One region of the Achromobacter sp. AONIH1 genome, then DNA from elsewhere that is predicted to be linked to it. Evidence: predicted binding sites of a transcription regulator. Region 1 holds the regulator's gene; the other holds the start of a gene.
The links. Region 1 encodes FNR, which switches genes on or off when oxygen is low (the NO sensors DNR and NnrR bind a similar motif). Its sites were predicted from a motif close to TTGATNNNNATCAA; they were not measured.

Region 2: the regulator FNR is predicted to act here: its motif matches at 2,813-2,826, upstream of C2U31_RS03115 (DASS family sodium-coupled anion symporter).

What each region holds. Positions count from the first base shown of each region.
Region 1 is NZ_CP026124.1:5,411,963-5,417,456, reverse strand. Features, by position in the region: gene C2U31_RS24765 (MFS transporter) at 1-183, opposite strand, end outside; gene C2U31_RS24760 (hypothetical protein) at 353-1,507, opposite strand; gene fnr (fumarate/nitrate reduction transcriptional regulator Fnr) at 1,516-2,244, opposite strand; gene C2U31_RS24750 (gamma-glutamylcyclotransferase) at 2,341-2,814, opposite strand; gene clpB (ATP-dependent chaperone ClpB) at 2,954-5,494, shown strand, end outside.
Region 2 is NZ_CP026124.1:664,687-670,180, reverse strand. Features, by position in the region: gene C2U31_RS03125 (IS110 family transposase) at 1-12, opposite strand, end outside; gene C2U31_RS03120 (Ldh family oxidoreductase) at 146-1,198, opposite strand; gene C2U31_RS03115 (DASS family sodium-coupled anion symporter) at 1,211-2,698, opposite strand; gene slmA (nucleoid occlusion factor SlmA) at 2,978-3,553, opposite strand; gene C2U31_RS03105 (pyrimidine 5'-nucleotidase) at 3,607-4,353, opposite strand; gene argB (acetylglutamate kinase) at 4,487-5,389, opposite strand.

The DNA of each region.
Region 1 (5,494 bases):
CGTGGCGGCATTGAGCTGCTGGACGACGGGATCGTGCGAGGGGAAGAAGGCGGGGGCGAAGTACAGCGCGAAGGCGGTGTAGGCGTAGAAGTCGTACCACTCGACCAGGTTGCCCATGGAGCCGACGAAAATGGCCTTGATGCGGCGCTTCGCGTCGGCGACATCCAGATGCGTGTGCGTCATGGCGGTCCTTGCTGCTTGCCGGAATGGGAAACGCCGGCGCGGCCGCAAGCGCGCCGCCGCCAGCATGTCCCTATATTGCTCCCGGCCGCGCGAAATTGCACGCGCCGCCGCGCCATCGTTCAGCTTGCTGTCATGATTGGAGGGCGCCCTGGACGGTGCCTGGCGGGCGCTACTTGCCGCGCGGCTTGATCGGCTCGCAGGGCGCGGCCTTGTCCGTCCCGCGCGCGCCTTCGCCCAGCAGGGCCTGGGCGCCGCATTCCGAGCCGAACATGTTCTTGCCGTCGTGGCCCACGCCGCGCACTTCGTAGCCGGCGCGGTGCAGCGTGACCGGCTTGCCGCCGCGCGACGCGAGCAGGAACTCGTATTGCAGGTAGGCGGTGCCGCGCGCCAGTCGCGTGGAGCCCTGGGCTTCGGCGCCGCAGGTCTTGTCCAGCAGCCGGTGCTCGGGGTTGTTGTCGGCGCCGCCTAGCAGGTAGGTGACGTCGCGCGCCGCGTAGCGCACGAACAGCCGGGATTCCTCCTGGCCGCGCGCGTAGGCGGGCAGCTTGTCGGTGCCGTACTTGTACTGGTTGTAGGTGGGGCAGATGCCGCGTTCGTAGGGCGCGTAGCCCTTGCCGTCCGGGCGTGGCCGCTCGTTGGTCAGGTACAGGTAGGAAGAGGGATTGGCGATCACGTAGCGCAGCGCCAGCCCGTCGCGGCGCAGCGGGCCGTCGACGTTGTTCAGCACGGCGTAGCGTTGCACCAGCTGCGCGCCGCCGGAATGGCCGGCCAGCACGATGCCGGCCAGCGCGGGCAGGCGCTGGCGGTCGTCCAGGCTGCGCAGCAGGTCATCCAGAACCTGGAACGAGCTGACCGGCGCCGGCCGGCCGGCGGCCTGCACGCTGTCCTCGCCTTCTTCCCAGCTGGCCTTGCGCCACGCCGCCATGCCGGCGAAACCGGAATCGATGGAACCGGAAAAACGCGGCGCCAGCACCAGCGTGTCGCGCGCGCGCTCCGGATTGCGTTCCAGCAGGTCGGCCACGTATTCGTAATAGCGGTCGGCGTCGCGCTTGACGCCGTGGATCACCACCACCACCTGCTTGATGTCGGCCAGTTCGCCCTTGCCCAGCGGACGGTTGGCGTAGACCGGGATCTTGTAGCGATGGCCCGGCTTGCCCAGCTCGACGGTCTGCCAGCGCGCCGGCTTGGCCGGCTTGGGCGCGGGCGTGGCTTCGTCGTAGTCGTAGGGATCGGGCAGGGGCGTCTGCGCGGCGGCCGCCAGCGGGGCCATCAACGCCGCCAGCATCAGGCTGGCGGCCGGCAGGAAGGCGCGCGCGCGGCGCATGGGCGGCTTCAGCAGCTTTCTTGGCCCAGCAGCTGCTTGAGCGCAGGCTGGTCGAGGATGCGGACTTCGCGCTGGTTGATGCGGATCAGCCCATCGCGCGCGAAGCGCGAGAACAGCCGGCTTACCGTTTCCAGCGTCAGGCCCAGGTAGTTGCCGATTTCCTCGCGGCTCATGCGCAGCACGAACTCGGTGGACGAATAGCCCAGCGAGGCGTAGCGCTGCGACAGGTTCAACAGGAACGCCGCCAGGCGCTGCTCGGAACGCATCGAACCCAGCGAGGCCAGCATCTGGTGCGAACGCGTGATCTCGCGGCTCATCAGACGGCGGAACTGCTGCTGCAGCGAGGGCAGGTGGGTGGCGACGCGGTCGACTTCATTCAGGCGAATGACGCAGACTTCGGAGTCTTCCAGCGCGACGGCGGCCGACACGTGCTTGCCCTCGAGCATGCCGTCCATGCCGACGATCTCGCCGGGCAGGTGGAAACCGGTGATCTGGATCTGGCCAGTCGCGTCTTCGAGCTGCGTCTTCAGGCTGCCGAAGCGCACGCCATAGACCGCATCGAGGGGGTGATCCAGCGAGTACAGCGTCTTGCCCTTTTCAAGGCGCACGCGTTCCTTCACCAGTTCGTCCAGCTTTTCTACTTCGGCGGCTGCCATGCCCACGGGCACGCACACGTGTCCCAGCATACACGTGGAGCAATGGGCGGCATCTGGGGCTACGGGGACCCTTTTTTGCATATTGACCTCTATAGCGCCCGTCGAGCGGCGGGTAGCCGATGCGGGCATGAAGCGTGATGACAATTGGTATTGTAGTCCGTTGTTACTACGGGTGTCTTACGCGCTCGCGGCGTCCTTGGACAGGGACGCCGCGCGAGCGTTCCCCGCGTGGCGGTAAACGACCCAGTCCGTGACGTGATCGACGGCCGCGATGTCGCTGGCGGCGCCACGCCGCGCGGGATCTATCGGGTAGTACTGACAGGGCAGCTCCGCGCCGTCCGGGCCCGGCTGCGCGAGGCGCGCCAGCACGTCGCGGCGCAGGAAGCAGCCGGGCCGGCCGGGATGGTAGTCCTCGATCTCGTCCATCAATTGGATATGGGCCGGCTCGACCTGATAGATATCTCCTAGGACGCGACGCCCGTCAGCCACGGGAATCAGGCCGGGCCAGGCGCCGAAGTCGACCAGCCGGCCCGGCACGCTGGCCGCGCCGACCCGCCGTACCGCCGGCAGTCCACGGTCGGAGGCGGTCCGCTCCAGGTCGTTGATCTCGCCCGCGCGTAGCGTGCCGTAGACAAAAACGTATATGCTCATGATTCCTCAGGTTGCCGCACGTCGATAGAGTCCGCAAGGCCGGCAGGGTATTGAAATTCCCCGTCCCGGCCGCATATTCAGGTCATCGAGCCAGCCGGCGATGCATCGGTCAGGCTCCTCAACAAGCCAAACGACCACTATGCGATTCGACAAACTTACCACCAAGTTCCAACAGGCATTGGCGGACGCCCAGAGCCTGGCCGCCCGCAACGATCATCCCTACATTGAGCCCATACATGTGCTGTCCGCGCTGCTGTCCGATCCCGACAGCGGGGCCGGCAGCCTGCTGGCGCGCGCCGGCGTCGCCGTGAACCGGTTGCAGCCGGCCATCGAGCAGGCGCTCAAGTCCCTGCCTCAGGTGCAGGGCGATGACAACGTCCAGGTCGGCCGCGAGCTGCAGGGCGTGCTGACGCGCACCGACAAGGAAGCCGCGCGCCGGGGCGACACCTACATCGCCAGCGAGTTGTTCCTGCTGGCGCTGGCCGACGACAAAGGCCCGGCCGGCCGCATCCTGCAGGAAGCCGGCCTGCAGAAGAAGGCGCTGGAAGCCGCCATCGACGCCGTGCGCGGCGGCGAGTCGGTGTCCGCCGCAGAGGGCGAGTCCAACCGCGAGGCCCTGTCCAAGTACACGATGGACCTGACCGAGCGCGCCCGCCAGGGCAAGCTCGATCCGGTGATCGGTCGCGACGACGAGATCCGCCGCACCATCCAGATCCTGCAGCGCCGCACCAAGAACAATCCCGTGCTGATCGGCGAACCCGGCGTCGGCAAGACCGCCATCGTCGAAGGCCTGGCGCAGCGCATCGTCAACGACGAAGTGCCCGAGACGCTGCGCGGCAAGCGCGTGCTGTCGCTGGACCTGGCCGCGCTGCTGGCCGGCGCCAAGTTCCGAGGCGAATTCGAAGAGCGCCTGAAAGCCGTGCTGAAGGAACTGGCGCAGGACGATGGCAGCAACATCGTTTTCATCGACGAGTTGCACACCATGGTCGGCGCCGGCAAGGCCGAGGGCGCGATGGACGCCGGCAACATGCTCAAGCCCGCGCTGGCGCGCGGCGAGCTGCATTGCATCGGCGCGACCACGCTGGACGAATACCGCAAGTACATCGAGAAGGACGCCGCGCTGGAGCGCCGCTTCCAGAAGGTGCTGGTCGACGAACCCGACGTGGAATCGACCATCGCCATCCTGCGCGGCCTGCAGGAACGCTACGAGATCCACCACGGCGTCGAGATCACCGACCCGGCCATCGTGGCCGCGGCCGAGCTGTCGCACCGCTACATCACCGACCGCTTCCTGCCCGACAAGGCCATCGACCTGATCGACGAGGCCGGCGCGCGCATCCGCATGGAAATCGATTCCAAGCCGGAAGTGATGGACAAGCTCGACCGCCGCATCATCCAGCTCAAGATCGAGCGCGAGGCCGTCAAGAAAGAAACCGACGATGCCTCCAAGCGCCGCCTGGGCGTGATCGAGGACGAGCTCGAAAAGCTGCAACGCGAGTACAACGACTTCGAGGAAATCTGGAAGGCTGAAAAGGCCGCCGTGCAGGGCACGCAGGCCATCAAGGAAGAGATCGATGGCGTGCGCGCCGAGATGGCCGAGTTGCAGCGCAAGGGCCAGTTCGACAAGCTGGCCGAGCTGCAGTACGGCAAGCTGCCCGACCTGGAGGCGCGCCTGAAGGCCGCCGAGATCGGCGCGGCCGAGGCCGCCACCGAGGCCGAGGGCGATGAGGGCCGGCCGCGCCTGTTGCGCACCCGCGTCGGCGCCGAGGAAATCGCCGAGGTCGTGTCGCGCGCCACCGGCATCCCGGTGTCCAAGATGATGCAGGGCGAACGCGAGAAGCTGTTGCACATGGAGGAATACCTGCACAAGCGCGTGGTGGGCCAGGACGAGGCCGTGCGCCTGGTGTCCGACGCCATCCGGCGTTCGCGCGCCGGCCTGGCGGATCCGTCGCGGCCCTATGGCTCGTTCCTGTTCCTGGGCCCCACGGGCGTGGGCAAGACCGAGCTGACGCGCGCGCTGGCCGAGTTCCTGTTCGACTCCGAAGAGCACATGATCCGCATCGACATGAGCGAGTTCATGGAAAAGCACTCGGTGGCGCGGCTGATCGGCGCGCCTCCGGGCTACGTGGGCTATGAAGAGGGCGGCTACCTGACCGAGGCCGTGCGCCGCAAGCCCTACAGCGTGGTGCTGCTGGACGAAGTGGAAAAGGCCCATCCGGACGTCTTCAACGTGCTGCTGCAGGTGCTGGACGACGGTCGCCTGACCGATGGCCAGGGCCGCACGGTGGACTTCCGCAACACCGTCATTGTGATGACCTCGAACCTGGGTTCGCATCACATCCAGAGCCTGGCCGGCAAGCCCTACGAGGTGGTCAAGGAAGTGGTGTGGGACGAGCTCAAGCAGACGCTGCGGCCCGAGTTCCTGAACCGCATCGACGAGGTGGTGGTGTTCCACGGCCTGGAAGCGCAGCACATCGAGTCCATCGCCCGCATCCAGCTGCGCCGCCTGGGCGAGCGCCTGGAACGGCAGGAGATGCGGCTGGAAGTGACCGAGGCCGCGCTGGCCGAGCTGGCGCGTTCGGGCTTCGATCCGGTGTTCGGCGCGCGGCCGCTCAAGCGCGCGATCCAGCAGCAGATCGAGAACCCGGTGGCCAGGCTGATCCTGGAAGGCCAGTTCGGT
Region 2 (5,494 bases), 1.9 Mb from region 1:
GACGGTGCTCATGAGAGGTCTCCCAAAAAGAACAATCCCCACTCAGCGTACCGCTTCGTGGGGATCGGGCTGACCATCTCATTAGCCCCCTTCCGCAATGGAAAGGGGGCTTCCTGTAAAACCCGCCAGGACGGGAACGAATGCGCTATCGAGGCAACGCGTCCGCCACGCCCAGATCCGTCGCCAGCTGCTTCATGCCGTCCCAGATACGCGCATCGAAGGTCAGCGAATCCGCGTTCAGCGCACGGTTGGCGGCTTCGTACTCGCCGGGATACTGCACCCGGTCCACGCCGGGTTGCGGCGGGCAGGCATGCAGGTAATCGATGAAGGCGCCGACTTCGAGCGAGCGCCAGTCGGTGTTGAAGTCGACCTGCGGGTTCAGCAGGATGGCGAACATGTTGTTGGTGGCCACGCCATTGCGCGGGTGTTCGGGCTGGATGGTGCCGCCGCCCGACAGCACGCCGGCCAGCAGCTCGGCCACCAGGCCCATGGCGTAGCCCTTGTGGCCGCCGAAGGGCAGCAGCGCGCCCGGCGGATCGGCGAACAGCGCGTTCGGATCGGTGGTGGGGTTGCCTTGGGCGTCGATCAGCGATCCCGGCGGCGCCTGCTCGCCCTTGGCCGCCAGCACGCGCGCCTTGTTGACGGCGATGGAGCTGGTGGCCATGTCCACGATGAAGGGCGGCCGCCCGCCGGGCAGCGGCCCGGCGAAGCACAGCGGATTGGTGGTCATGCAGGCCTGGGCGCCGCCGAACGGCGCCACGGTGGGCGCGCGGTTGATCACGTTGGTGAAGGCCAGCAGGATCAGCCCCTGCGCCGCCACCATTTCCCCGTAGTGGCCCATGCGGCCCAGGTGATGGCTGCGGCGCAGCGTCAGGATGCACTGGCCATGCTGCTGCGTGCGCTCGATGGCTTTTTCGATGACCACCTTGCCCACGTGCTGGCCCAGGCCGTTGTGGCCGTCATAGGCCAGCATGGCGCCACGGTCGTTGACCAGCTCGGGCCGGCCGTCGGCCTGCGCCAGCCCGTCGGCCAGCACGCGGCGGTAGTTGGTGAGAATGGACAGGCCGTGGCTGGTGTAGCCGACGCGGTCGGACTCCACCAGGTGATCGGCCACGTCCCGCGCGATGTCTTCCGGCACGCCCTGGGCGGCCAGCACGCGCCGCCCGTATTCCCGTGCCTGTTCAAGCGAGATTTTCATGCGCGCTTCTCCTTACAGCCAGCCCAGCCAGCGCCAGTAGGTCATGCCGAACAGCAGCATCAGCAGGTAGCCGACGATGGTGATGACGATGCCGACCTTGGCGAACTGGCGGGCGTTGAACGTTTCCGTGCCCAGGCACACCATGTTCTGCGGCGCGTTGATGGGCAGGATGAAGCCATAGCTGACCACGAAGCCCAGCAGCATGGTCATGCCCAGGCGGCTGAATTCGCCCGGCAGCGTGGCCAGCACCGAGATCAGGATGGGCAGCATGGCCGAGGTCAGCGCGGTGGCGCTGGCGAAACCCAGGTGGATGACGATCAGGAAGGCCGACAGGATGGCGAAGATCGCCAGCGGTCCGAGGTGGTCCAGGCCGGTGTGCGCGACCACCTGATTGCCCAGCCATTGGCCGGCCTGCGTGGTGAGCAGCGCGGTGCCCAGGCTGATGCCGACGCCGAACACGATCACGGTGCCCCACGGTATGCGCGACTGCACGTCTTTCCAGGTCATCACGCCGAAGCGCGGCAGCATCAGCAGCACCAGGCCGAAGTAGGTGGTGGAGGTGGTGTCGAACTTGTGCAGCTTGCCTTCGGTGGCCCAGAACAACAGCAGCAGCACGGACACGGCCATCAGGCGCTTCTGCGCGCCGGTCATGGGGCCGAGCTCACGCAGCGACTTCTCGACGGCTTCCTTGCCGCCGGCGATGCTGTTGCTTTCCGGCGGCAGCATCTTGAGCACCACGACGACCAGCACGGCCGACATGATCAGCGACCACGGGGCGCCGGCGATCAGCCAGTCGGACCAGGCCACGCGCTGGCCCAGCATCTTTTCCATGAAGCCGACCGTCAGCAGGTTCTGCGCGGCGGCGGTCTGGATGCCGACGTTCCAGATGCTGGTGGCCTGCGCCACGATGATCATGATGCCGGCGGCGATGTTCGAGCGCTTGTCCACGCCGAAGGCCGCGATCACGCCCATCATGATGGGCACCACCGCGGCGCTGCGCGCCGTGGCGCTGGGCACGACCAGGCTCAGCACGATGGTCACGGCGATCGCGCCGATCAGGATGCGGCGCGTGCTGGTGCCGACCTTGGACAGCGTGACCAGCGCGATGCGCCGGTCCAGTCCGGTGAAGGTCATGGCGGCGGCGATGAACAGCGCGCCGGTCACCAGCGCCAGCGCCGAATTGGCGAAGCCTGTCAGCGCCATGCTGATGGCGGCGGAGGTGCCGTACAGCGTCTGCGGATCCTTGATGGTCGGCGCGGTGCCGAGCAGGAAGGCCATCAGCGTCGTGATCATGATGGCGCTGGCTTCGTACGACACGGCTTCGGTGATCCACACGACCACGGCGAAGGCCAGGATGGCCAGCATGCGATGACCGGCGACCGGCAGGTCTGCCGGCAGGGGCATCAGCAGCACTGCGATCAGCGCGACAAAGCCGGCGATGAGTCCGATGGGGATCTTGGTTTTGTTTTGTGGGGCAGGGACGGCGGCTGGCGCGGTCATATCCATCTCCGGTTGAGGTCAAACTGACGACACGCCGCCCCGCGAGCACGGGATGAATCAATTCGGCATGTCGACGCTACAGTATGATCGTGACGGCATTCAGGAAAACCCGTATTGATGTGGGTCAAGCCACTTGGAAATCGCGCTTGTGGGAACCCACCCGCGGCATTATGCTCGTCGGCCCTGAAAAATCGCAAGCCCGGCAATGGGCTGCGCGCATGCGCGGCAAGCCGCGCGCGGCGGCCGTGAGCGTCAATCGGCAGGGTGTTTCGCGGACGCTCAGCCCAGCGCCAGGCGCAGCTGTTCGTCCAGGTGCAGCGTGGGCGCGACGCGCCAGCCGCTTTGCGCATAGCGCAGCCAGCGACCCAGCACCAGGTGCGTCAGCAGGCTGGCATGGGCGCTGATGTTGGCCTCGGGCGGCAGGCCGCCGTCGGTCACGGCGGTGCGCAGCGACTGTCGCAGCGAGGCCTCGATGCGGTCGTTGATGTGGTTGATGCGTTCCTGCAGCCGGTTGTCCTCGGTGACCAGCGCGTCGCCGGTCAGCACCCGGGTCATGCCCTTGTTGCGTTCGGAGAAGGTGAGCAGCATGGCCACGGTCTGGCGCGCCTGGGTCACGCCCAGCGGCTCGGCGGCGGCGATCTGGTTGACCAGCGTGAAGATGCTGGTCTCGATGAATTCGATCAGCCCCTCGAACATCTGCGCCTTGCTGGCGAAGTGGCGGTACAGCGCGGCCTCGGATACCGACAGGCGCGCGGCCAGCGCGGCCGTGGTGATGCGGGAGGCGTGCGGCTGCTCCAGCATTTCGGCCAGGGTCTGCAGTATCTGGGTCTTGCGTTCGCCGGGTTTGCTCGCCATGAAAGTGTCTGGTCCACGCAGGCTGACGGAAGGGTGGGGGGTAAGACCCGCCGCTATCCACGCAGGGGACGTCGGCGCAACAGCAAATCACTGACCGAGTTTACCCGCAAGTCGACGTAGGACGGCCGTTGCGAGCGGCCGCGTCCGAACGGCGTGCCGGGATGATAGACGTGAACCGTGCGCAGGCCGGCGCGGCGCGCGCCGCGCAGATTGGCCAGCGTGTCCTCGACCAGCACGGTGCGGCGGGGCGACGCGCCCTCGCGCGCCAGCACGTAGCGCAGCAGGGCCGGCGACGGCTTGGGGCGGAACTCGCCGTGCAGGCGCATGTGCTCGATGGCCCAGAGGCTGTCGAACTGGCGCAGGATGCCTAGTCGGCGCAGCACCGCGCGCGCGTACTCGAGCGGCGCGTTGGTCAGCAGCACCTTGCGTCCGGGCAGCTGGCGCAGCTTGTAGGCCAGCGCCTTCTCGGCGCGCACCAGCGGGTTCACGTCGAAGTCATGGCTGCGGTGCAGGAACTCGTGCGGGTCCACGCCATGATGGCGCACCAGGCCGATCATGGTGGCGCCGTAGCGCTTCCAGTACTTGCGGCGCAGGTGGTTGGCCGTGTCGATGTCCACGCCCAGCGTCTCGGCCACGGCCATGGTCATGCCGTGGTCGATGCGCGGGAAGATCGCGTGCGACGTGTCGTGCAGCGTGTTGTCCAGGTCGAACAGCCACAACAGCCCGTCGTCGTGCGCGGCGGTCCTGCGGGACCGCCGCACGCGCACCGCGGGCCGCTGCAATTGGCGCAGGCTTCGCATCAGTTGCCCATGGCGCTACGCACCGTCCAAACTGAGGCTATTCGGCCCCGACAGGGGCTGCGCGGAGCCGGCTTTGCCGGTCCGCAGCAGCGCCCCCTTGAGGGGGAAGCGCGCAGCGCTTCGGGGGTGGGCATCAATGCGAGCTGATCATCGTGCCGACGCCTTGGTCCGTGAGGATTTCCAGCAGCAGGCAGTGCGGCACGCGGCCGTCGACGATGTGGACCGAGTTCACGCCGTTCTTGGCGGCGTCCAGCGCCGACGAGATCTTGGGCAGCATGCCGCCCGAGATGGTGCCGTCGGCGAACAGCTCGTCGATGGTCTGGGCCGACAGGCTGCGCAGCAGCTTGCCCGCCTTGTCCAGCACGCCCGGGGTGTTGGTCAGCATCAGCAGCTTCTCGGCGCCCAGCACTTCGGCCATCTTGCCGGCGACCACGTCGGCGTTGATGTTGTAGGCGGTGCCGTCCTCGCCATAGCCGATGGGGGAGATGACCGGGATGAACTGGTCGTCCTGCAGCGCCTTGACCACGGCCGGCTCGACCAGCGTGATGTCGCCGACGAAGCCGATATCGATGGGTTCGGCGGGGTTGTCCTTGTTGGCCATCAGCTTCTTCTGGGCCTGGATCAGTCCGCCGTCCTTGCCGGTCAGGCCCACGGCCTTGCCGCCGACTTCGTTGATCATCATGACGATGTCCTGCTGGACCTGACCGCCCAGCACCCATTCGACGACTTCCATGGTCTCGGCGTCGGTGACGCGCATGCCCTGGATGAAGGTGCCCTGCTTGCCGATGCGGCGCAGCGCGTCATCGATCTGCGGACCGCCGCCGTGGACCACCACGGGGTTCAGGCCGACCAGCTTGAGCAGCACCACGTCGTGCGCGAAGCTGCGCTGCAACCGCTCTTCCGTCATGGCGTTGCCGCCGTACTTCACCACGATGGTCTTGCCGTGAAATCGTCGGATGTACGGCAAGGCCTCGGACAGCACGGCGGCTTTGACGGCGGGAGACGAGACGGCAGCAGGGTCGGGGGTGTCGGTCATGGCAGCTAAGTCGGTAAATAGATGATTGAAAAAGCGTGGGTCATGAGAGGGGAAAGCCTTCGCTTCCTGGGAGGCGGCGGCATGAAAATGCCTGCGCGATAAGGC